3 regions of the Streptomyces sp. NPDC058877 genome follow, and region 1 is predicted to be linked to each of the others. Evidence: riboswitches for the same ligand, from Rfam matches in the RefSeq annotation. Region 1 holds a riboswitch; each other region holds the start of a gene.

Evidence for each region. A riboswitch is a leader RNA that binds a small molecule or an ion and turns the genes downstream of it on or off. The one in region 1 is predicted to bind thiamine pyrophosphate.
Region 2: linked by a shared signal. The riboswitch ahead of thiC (phosphomethylpyrimidine synthase ThiC) and the one ahead of thiO (glycine oxidase ThiO) in region 1 are both predicted to bind thiamine pyrophosphate.
Region 3: linked by a shared signal. The riboswitch ahead of ACFW2Y_RS24535 (thiamine ABC transporter substrate binding subunit) and the one ahead of thiO (glycine oxidase ThiO) in region 1 are both predicted to bind thiamine pyrophosphate.

The regions. Positions count from the first base shown of each region.
Region 1 covers NZ_JBHYMF010000114.1:18,740-22,007, forward strand. Annotated here, with positions in the region: gene ACFW2Y_RS23915 (thiazole synthase) at 1-208, opposite strand, end outside; gene thiS (sulfur carrier protein ThiS) at 214-414, opposite strand; gene thiO (glycine oxidase ThiO) at 411-1,565, opposite strand; TPP riboswitch at 1,563-1,675, opposite strand; gene ACFW2Y_RS23930 (NAD(P)/FAD-dependent oxidoreductase) at 1,820-2,983, shown strand; gene ACFW2Y_RS23935 (Rv2175c family DNA-binding protein) at 3,027-3,268, shown strand, end outside.
Region 2 covers NZ_JBHYMF010000005.1:69,769-73,036, forward strand. Annotated here, with positions in the region: gene ACFW2Y_RS02555 (hypothetical protein) at 1-3, shown strand, start outside; gene thiC (phosphomethylpyrimidine synthase ThiC) at 229-2,019, opposite strand; TPP riboswitch at 2,013-2,159, opposite strand; gene ACFW2Y_RS02565 (YibE/F family protein) at 2,232-3,268, shown strand, end outside.
Region 3 covers NZ_JBHYMF010000120.1:14,967-18,234, forward strand. Annotated here, with positions in the region: gene ACFW2Y_RS24530 (ABC transporter permease) at 1-620, opposite strand, end outside; gene ACFW2Y_RS24535 (thiamine ABC transporter substrate binding subunit) at 659-1,753, opposite strand; TPP riboswitch at 1,837-1,947, opposite strand; gene rlmN (23S rRNA (adenine(2503)-C(2))-methyltransferase RlmN) at 1,977-3,083, opposite strand.

The DNA.
Region 1 (3,268 bases):
GCAGGACCCGGATGCCGAGCCGCTCCAGGACCGAGAGGACCGAGCCCCGGACCGTGGGGTCCAGGCGCCGCATGGCGACGGTGGTCAGCTCCGTGCCGCTGGCGACGAGGGCGCGCTCCAGCACGTCGAGGCTGGGGGCGCCGCCGGTGCCCATGACGAGCCGGGAGGAGAACTCCGTGCCGCCGAGGACGAACGCGTCGTCGGACATCGCGCTCAACCCCCCTGCACCGCGGTGAGAACCTCCACCCGGTCGCCCTCGCCGAGGAGCGTCGTGGCCCACGCACCGCGCGGCACGACCGTCTCGTTGAGCGCCGCCGCGACCCCGGAGGGGGCCGTGGTCAGGGTGGCGACCAGGACGTCGAGGGAGAGGGGACCCGTGAATTCGCGGGCCTCTCCGTTCACGGACACGTTCATGCGGGCTGCTCCTGGTGTGCGGGAGAGAAACGGCGGGGGGCGAAGGGGAGTGCCTCGTCCGGCAGGGCGCCCGTGGTGAGCACCTCCGCCAGGGCGTCGCCGGTGACGGGCGTCAGCAGGACCCCGTTGCGGTAGTGGCCGGTGGCCAGGTGGAGGCCCGGCAGGGCGCTGGGGCCGAGCAGCGGCGCGTTGTCCGGGGATCCGGGGCGCAGTCCGGCCCGGGTCTCGGTGAGCGGCAGTTCGGTGATGCCGGGGACGAGCTCATGGGCGTCGCGCAGCAACTCGTACACCCCGCCCGCCGTCACCGTCGTGTCCCAGCCCAGTTCCTCGCTGGTGGCGCCGACCACGAGCTCGCCGTTCTCGCGGGGCACCAGGTAGACGTGGCTGCCGCGGACGACGGCCCGGACGGTGCGGGAGAGGAAGGGGGCGTACGCGGCCGGCACCCGGAGCCGCAGGACCTGGCCCTTCACGGGGCGGACCGGCGGCAGTGCCTCCTCCGGAACGCCTGCCAGACGTCCACTGAGGCTGCCCGCGGCGAGCACGACCTGGTCGCCCGCCAGTTCCCCGCCACCGGCGAGCACCACGCCGCGCGCCCGGTCCCGCACCACCGCGAGCCGCTCCGCGAGGGTGCGGTGGAAGACGACCCCGGCCCGTTCGCAGGCGAGGAGGAGCGCGGCGGTCAGCCGGCGCGGGTCGACCTGGTGGTCGCCGTCGACCCGGAGTCCGCCCCGGACGCCGGGTGCCAGCATCGGCTCCAGTCGGCGGCAGTCCCGGCCGCTGAGCCATTCCGAGACCAGACCGCAGCGGGTCTGGAGGGCGTGCAGTTCGCGCAGGTGGGCGCGGTCATCGGCGTCGAGCGCGACGGCGAGGGTGCCACAGGCGCGGTAGCCGACGTCATGGCCGGTGTGGTCCTCCAGCTCGGCGACGAACGAGGGGTAGCGGGCGGCGGAGGCGAGGTTGAGCCCGAGCAGGGTCTCCTCGCCGTAGTGCAGTTCGGTGACGGCGGCGAGCATCCCGGCCGCGACCTGCGCGGCCCCGCCGCCCGGATCGGGGTCGACGACGGCGGTGCGCAGTCCGCGCTGTGCGGCCCGCCAGGCCGTGACCAGGCCGATGATGCCGCCCCCGACCACGAGGACATCGGAAGAACGCATGGGCGTCCAGCCCCTCCCTTCGCCGGCATGACCCGGATCAGGTTCGTACGGTCGGAGGCCGTCCCAGCCTCCCTCTCAGCCCGGTCGTCCGGGCTCCCGCGAGTGCTTTACGCCCGTCAGACTAGCCCGACGCGGTCGGAGGGCCACAGACCCTCCCGCCCCCTCACTTTTCTGATGAATCGTTAGATGCATAGGGTGGGCGGGTGAGCGAGCAGAAGCAGGCCCAGCAGCACGTCGTGATCGTCGGCGCCGGAATGGCGGGCGTCCAGACCGCCGTCGCCCTGCGCGAGCAGGGCTTCACCGGCCCCGTGACCCTCATCGGGGCCGAACCCCACCAGCCCTACGACCGGCCCCCGCTCTCCAAGGCGGTCCTCCTCGGCAAGGCCGAGGGCTCCGCCTTCGAGGTCGACTTCGAAGACCTCGGGATCGACCTCCGCCTCGGCCTCGACGTCACCGGACTGCGCGCCACCGACCACCAGATCGACACCGAGTCCGGACCCGTCGCGTACGACACCCTGGTCATCGCCACCGGCGCCCACCCCGTCACCCTCCCCGGCGCCGAAGGCGTCCCGGGGGTCCACCTGCTGCGCACCCTCGATGACGCCGTGCGCCTCGGCCCCGTCCTGGAGCACCGTCGTTCCGTCGTGGTCGTCGGCGCCGGCTGGATCGGCGCCGAATTCGCCACCGCCGCGCGCGGGGCGGGCTGCGCCGTCACCGTCGTCGAAGCCGCCGACCGGCCGCTCGCCGGGGTCCTGCCCGCCGAGGTCGCCACTCCGATGGCCGCCTGGTACGGGGAGAGCGGCGCCGCCCTCCTGACCCGCGCGCGCGTGGACGCCGTCCGGCCCGGCCGCGTCGTCCTGGCCGACGGCCGGGAGCTCCCCGCCGACGCCGTCGTGGTCGGCATCGGTGCCCGCCCCGCCACGCACTGGCTCACCGGCTCCGGCATCGCCCTCGACCCGGACGGCGCCGTCACCGCCGATGACCGCCTGCGCACCTCCCTGCCCGACGTGTACGCGGTCGGGGACTGCGCCTCCTTTCCCTCGGCCCGTTACGGAAGGCGCCTCCTCGTCCACCACTGGGACAACGCCCTCCAGGGCCCGCGCACGGTCGCCGCGGCGATCACCGGCGCCGACGACGCGCCCTACGACCCGGTGCCGTACTTCTGGTCCGAGCAGTTCGGACGCTTCGTCCAGTACGCGGGACACCACGAGGGCGCCGACGGGATGCTGTGGCGCGGAGACCCCGCCGACGCGTCCTGGTCCGTGCTCTGGCTGCGGGACGGGGTGCCGGTGGCCCTCCTCGCGGTCGGCCGCCCCCGCGACCTGGCGCAGGGCCGCCGGCTCATCGAGGCGGCCGTGCCCGTCGACCCGGAGCGCGCCGCCGACCCCGGCGTCCCCCTGAAGGCGGCGGCACGGTAGGGCCCGACTACCGGCCGTCAGTCCGGGATGGCAGGCTTGTCCCGTGACCGAGATTGACGTAAAGATCGATGCTCTCGTCCCCGCCTGGCTCTACCTGCCCGACATCGCGGAGATGCTCGATGTCGAGGTGACGCGCGTGCGGCAGCTGGTCAAGGAAGGCCAGCTCATCGCCGTGCGCCGCGGACCGAACAACGCCCTGCAAGTACCCGCCGCCTTCATCCAGGGCGACAAGGTCGTCAAGGGACTGTCCGGGACCCTGACCCTGCTGCGGGACGACGGCTTCAC
Region 2 (3,268 bases), on a different contig from region 1:
TGAGAACGAGCGGTCGGCCCCTCGCGACAAGGAGCCGGGTCACGCTTCCGCAGAGCCGGGCCGTCACCCCACCGGGCATGCGCACGACGGGGCCGCCGGGGCGTGTTGTGCACTCGACTCCGTCCGCCCGGAGGACGGGCCGGTGAGGGGCTTCGCGACGCGCCCGGGCGACGAACGGCGAAACGCCGCCCCGGGGACGAGGACCTCAGGGGCGGCGCCGTGTCCGGGTCAGTCCGCCAGCGGCAGGTAGACGCGGTTGCCGCTCGCCGCGAACTCCTTGGACTTCTCCAGCATCCCGGCCTCGATCTCCTCCGGGGTGGCGTCCGCTTCCCCGCCGAACTGTTCGGTGATGCTCCTGCTGATCTTCATCGAGCAGAACTTCGGACCGCACATCGAACAGAAGTGCGCGGTCTTCGCGGGCTCCGCGGGAAGCGTCTCGTCGTGGTACTCCCGCGCGGTGTCCGGGTCGAGCGCCAGGTTGAACTGGTCCTCCCAACGGAACTCGAACCGCGCGTCCGAGAGCGCGTCGTCCCACTCCTGTGCGCCCGGGTGCCCCTTGGCGAGATCGGCCGCGTGCGCCGCGATCTTGTACGTGATGACGCCCGTCTTCACGTCGTCCTTGTTCGGCAGGCCCAGGTGCTCCTTGGGCGTGACGTAGCAGAGCATCGCGGTGCCCCACCAGGCGATCATCGCCGCGCCGATGCCCGAGGTGATGTGGTCGTACGCGGGCGCGACGTCCGTGGTGAGCGGGCCGAGCGTGTAGAACGGCGCCTCCTCGCAGATCTCCTGCTGGAGGTCGATGTTCTCCTTGATCTTGTGCATCGGGACGTGGCCCGGGCCCTCGATCATCGTCTGCACGTTGTGCCGCTTGGCGATCGTGTTCAGCTCACCCAGCGTGCGCAGCTCCGCGAACTGCGCATCGTCGTTGGCGTCCGCGATCGAGCCGGGACGCAGGCCGTCGCCGAGCGAGTAGGTGACGTCGTACGCCGCCAGGATCTCGCAGAGCTCCTCGAAGTTCGTGTAGAGGAAGTTCTCCTTGTGGTGCGCGAGGCACCAAGCAGCCATGATCGAACCACCGCGGGAGACGATGCCGGTCTTGCGGCGTGCGGTGAGCGGCACGTAGGGCAGCAGCACGCCGGCGTGCACCGTCATGTAGTCGACGCCCTGCTCGGCCTGCTCGATGACCGTGTCCTTGTAGATCTCCCAGGTCAGCTCCTCGGCCTTGCCGTCGACCTTCTCCAGCGCCTGGTAGAGCGGCACGGTTCCGATCGGCACGGGCGAGTTCCGCAGCACCCATTCGCGGGTGGTGTGGATGTTGCGACCGGTGGACAGGTCCATGACCGTGTCGGCACCCCAGCGGGTCGCCCAGGTCATCTTCTCCACCTCCTCCTCGATGGAGGAGGTGACGGCGGAGTTGCCGATGTTGGCGTTGACCTTCACCAGGAACCGCTTGCCGATGATCATCGGCTCGATCTCCGGGTGGTTGACGTTCGCCGGCAAGACGGCGCGGCCCGCGGCGATCTCCTCCCGTACGACCTCGGGGGAGACGTTCTCGCGGATCGCCACGTACTCCATCTCCGGGGTGACCTCACCCCGGCGGGCGTACGCGAGCTGGGTCACCGCCTGCCCCTCCCGTCCCCGGCGCGGCAGGCGCGGGCGGCCGGGGAAGACGGCATCGAGGTTCTTCAGCCCCCCGCCCCGCGGAGAGGTGTGCTTGATGCCGTCGTCCTCGGGGCGGACCGGACGGCCCGCGTACTCTTCGGTGTCGCCGCGCGCGATGATCCAGTTCTCGCGCAGCGGGGAAAGGCCCCGCCGGACATCGGTGTCGATGGCGGGGTCGGTGTACGGACCGGACGTGTCGTACAGGGTGACGTCCTTGCCGTTGGTGAGGTGCACCTGCCGGACGGGCACCCGGAGGTCGGGGCGGGAGCCCTCGATGTACCCCTTGTGCCAGCCCGGCGTGCGCTCGCCCTGGTCGTTCTGGTCGGAGGCAGGCGTGCGTGCATCCTGAATGGTCATGAGACCGATCTCCCTACGCCGGCATTACCCGGTAACAGGTTCGGCGGTCGGCGCAGCCTCTTCCCGTACGGACATCGGTCCGTACGTACGGTGATCAGCGCCCTCTCAGCCCGGTGCTCCGAGCTCCCGCGTGTGCAAAGGTGGCACCACGCTAGCGTCATTCCGGGCGTGCTGAACAGTGGGCCCCCGCGCGTTCTTGCGATGATCGGTCGGTGACTTCCCCCCAGCGCACCCCCGAACCTCATGGCCACGGGCACTCCCACGCCCACGGCCACGGTCCCGCCGAGCCCGTCTCACGGCATCTGCGCAAGGTGATCGCCGCGGTTCTGATCCCCTTCGCCACCGCGGTCGCGGTGGGGCTGGTGGTCCTGTGGCCGGGCGGCACCCCGGCGCACGAGCGCACCGGGGTCGGCTTCGACCGGCAGACCCAACAGGGCGAGGTCGTCTCCGTCGAGCGCGTCGACTGCGCGGACGTGAACGCCGCCCAGGTCCCGCCGACCGGCGACACCTCCACGCCGGAGGGCCGCGAGGCGGTCAACGCGCAACAGGGGCAGTGCAAGAAGGCGACCGTGAAGGTGACCACCGGCCCGGACGAGGGGCGCACCTTCGTCGAGATCGTGCAGCCGGACGCGCCGCGCCAACTACACGAGGGACAGGGCGTGGTGGTGGCGTACGCCCCTGACGCCCCGCACGACCTGCAGTACTCGGTGACCGATGTGAACCGGAAACTGCCGATGGCACTCCTCGCCGGCATCTTCGCCGTGGCGGTCGTGGTGGTCGGCCGGATGCGGGGGGTGATGGCGCTCATCGCGCTGGCCGTGAGCTTCCTGGTGCTGACGCTCTTCATCCTGCCGGCCATCCTGCAGGGATCGAATCCACTGGTCGTGGCGGTGGTCGGGTCGAGTGCGATCATGCTGATCGCGCTCTACATGTGCCACGGCCTGTCGGCCCGCACCTCGGTCGCGGTGCTCGGCACGCTGATCTCGCTGCTGCTGATCGGTCTGCTCGGCTCGCTCTTCATCGACTGGGCCGCGCTCAGCGGGAACACCGATGACAACACCGGTTTGATCCACGGCCTGTACCCGGAGATCGACATGTCCGGTCTGCTGCTGGCCGGGGTCATCATCGGCTCGCTCGGCGTACTGGACGACGTGACGGTGACCCAGACCTCTGCCGTCTGGGAACTGCACCAGGCGGATCCGGGCATGGGTCCGCGCGGCCTTTACCGGGCCGGCATCAGGATCGGCCG
Region 3 (3,268 bases), on a different contig from region 1:
GCGTTCCCGCCGAGGATCTGGACGACGCCGAAGGAGGTGAAGGTGAAGAGGAAGACCATCAGCGCGGCAGCCGCCACCGCCGGCACGAGCGCGGGCAGCGTCACCGTCCGCCAGGCCGCCCAGCGGGAAGCCCCGAGCACCCGGGCGGCCTCCTCCTGACGGGGATCGAGCTGGGACCAGAGGCCGCCGACGGTCCGCACGACGACCGCGTAGTTGAAGAAGACGTGCGCCAGCAGGATCGCCCACACCGTCGTGTCGAGCCGCAGCCCCCACAGTTCGTCGGTGAGCCCGCCCCGCCCGACGAGCGCCAGGAACGCCGTGCCGACCAGGACGGTCGGCAACACGAACGGCACCGTGACGACGGCCCGCAGCACTCCCTTGCCGGGGAAGTCGAAGCGGGCGAAGACGTACGCCCCCGGCAGGGCGACGAGCAGGGTGAGTCCGGTGGAGGCGAACGCCTGCCACACGGTGAAGCCGAGCACGTCGAGGATGTCCGGTCGGCTCAGGGTCTCGCCGATCCGTCCAAGTCGCCAGACGCCGTCGGGTCGCAGTCCGCGGTCCACGATGGACACGACGGGCCAGGCGAAGAAGACCCCGAAGAACGCGACGGGCAGGGCCATCAGCCCCAGCCGCGTCGCGTTCCCCCGGACGCCCCGTCCTACTTCAGGACGAGCGACGACCACTGCTGGATCCACGGGTCACGCTTCTCGGCGATCTTCTCGGGCGCCATGGTCTCCGGCTTCTCGATGACCACGCCGTGCTGGGTGAAGAGCTCCGGCAGCGCCGCGTCCTGCACCACCGGGTTGACGAACATCTGGAGCGGCATGTCCTCCTGGAACTCCTTCGAGATCAGGAAGTCGATCAGCGCCTTGCCGCCCTCGGGGTTCTTCGCCCCGTTCAGCAGGCCCGCGAACTCGGTCTGCCGGAAGCAGGTGCCGGTGGAGACCCCGGTGGGGGCCACCTTCGGCTGCGGCTCGCCGTAGAGCACCTCGACCGGCGGGCTGGAGGCGTACGACACCACGAGCGGCCGATCGCCCTTGGCCTGCTTGCCGCCGGCCGAGCCGGAGAACTCCTGGTTGTAGGCGAGCTCCCAGCTGTCGACGGTCTTCACGCCGTTGGCCTTCAGCTTCTTCCAGTACTCGGGCCAGCCCTCGTCGCCGTAGGCGGCGGCCGTGCCGAGGAGGAAGCCCAGGCCCGGGGAGGACCGCTCGGGATTCTCGACCACCAGCAGGTCCTTGTACTCCGGCTTCGCCAGGTCGTCGAAGGTCACCGGCGGCGCCAGCTTCTTGCCCTCGAAGTACGCCTTGTCGTAGTTGACGCAGATGTCGCCGGAGTCGATCGGGGTGACCCGGTGCTCCTCGTCGAGCTGGTACGCCGCCGGCACCCGGTCCAGGCCCTTCGCCTGGTACGGGACGAAGATCCCGTTGTCGAGGGCGCGGGACAGCAGCGTGTTGTCGACGCCGAAGAAGACGTCGCCCTGCGGGGAGCCCTTGGTCAGGATCTCCTTGTTGACGGCCTCGCCCGCGTCACCGCTCTTGAGGACCTTGACCTTGAAGCCGGTCCGCTTCGTGAACTCCGCCAGCACCTCCTCGGAGGCGTTGAAGGAGTCGTGGCTCACGAGGGTGACGGTCTTGGGCGCGGGCGCGTCGGTCTTGCCCGCCGTGCTCCCCGCGTCCTCGGTGCCGCACGCGGCGAGGCCGGTGACGCCGAGCGCCGCGACGAACGCGACGGCAGCGGCCTTCTTGATGCTCACTGGTTTTCCTCCTGGGCGTGACCAGGAAGAGACGCGGCCCCGCCCGCACCCGGCGGAGGCCGGACGCGGGCAGGGCGCAACAGCTTGAGTTACGACCGAACTTCCTACCCAGAATGACCTGGGCGAGGTTCAGAGGGTCTGCGGTCCTACGGTGACCGCACTCTCAGCGCTGTGGCGCTCCCCTGTCGGAATATGGAGATGTGTTCGAGCTCAGACTACAAGGTCAGCGCTCGGCTGCCGCGAGCTGTCCACAGGCACCGTCGATCTCCTGCCCCCGGGTGTCCCGAACGGTCACCGGAACCCCGTGGCGGGCGATGGCCTCGACGAAGGCCTTCTCGTCCTCCGGCCGCGACGCCGTCCACTTCGACCCGGGCGTCGGGTTCAGCGGGATCAGGTTGACGTGCACCCGCTTGCCCTTGAGCAGCCGGCCGAGCAGGTCGCCCCGCCACGCCTGGTCGTTGATGTCCCGGATGAGGGCGTACTCGATGGAGATCCGGCGCCCGGACTTCTCGGCGTACTCCCAGGCCGCGTCCAGGACCTCCCGCACCTTCCACCGCGTGTTGACGGGCACGAGGGTGTCGCGCAGCTCGTCGTCCGGGGCGTGCAGCGAAACCGCGAGGCGGCACTTGAAGCCCTCGTCGGCGAAGCGGAGCATCGCCGGCACGAGACCGACGGTGGAGACGGTGATGCCGCGCTGCGACAGCCCGAGCCCGTCCGGCTCGGGGTCCGTGAGCCGGCGGATCGCCCCGACCACACGCTTGTAGTTGGCGAGCGGCTCGCCCATGCCCATGAAGACGATGTTGGAGAGCCGCGCCGGGCCACCGGGCACCTCGCCGTCGCGCAGGGCCCGCATCCCGTCCACGATCTGGTGCACGATCTCGGCGGTCGACAGGTTCCGGTCGAGGCCGGCCTGCCCGGTCGCGCAGAACGGACAGTTCATGCCGCAGCCGGCCTGCGAGGAGATACACATGGTCACCCGGTCCGGGTAGCGCATGAGCACCGACTCCACGAGCGTGCCGTCGTGCAGCCGCCACAGGGTCTTGCGGGTGGTGTCGTCGTCGCACGAGATGTGTCGCACCACGGACATCAGATCGGGCAGCAGCTCTCCGGCCAGCTTCTCCCGCGAGGCGGCCGGGATGTCGGTCCACTCGGCGGGGTCGTGCGCGTACCGCGCGAAGTAGTGCGTGGACAGCTGCTTGGCGCGGAACGGCTTCTCGCCGATCGCGGCGACGGCCTCCTTCCGCTCGGCGGGCGTGAGGTCGGCCAGGTGCCGCGGCGGCTTCTTGGCTCCGCGGGGGGCGACGAAAGTGAGTTCTCCGGGCTTGGGCATGGTGCTACCAGTGTCGCAGACACTTCCCAGTTCCCAGGGGCTGCGGCCTCCGGCGGTAATCGTCCGGGGCCGTCCGGGCCGTCGCCACCCGGTTCTCACGATCCCGCGGAATGACCGCCGGTTCCCCGACGGGCGCGCCGCAGCCGTCGTGAACCCTTTGAAGGGTGCCGGAGCACACTGGTTTC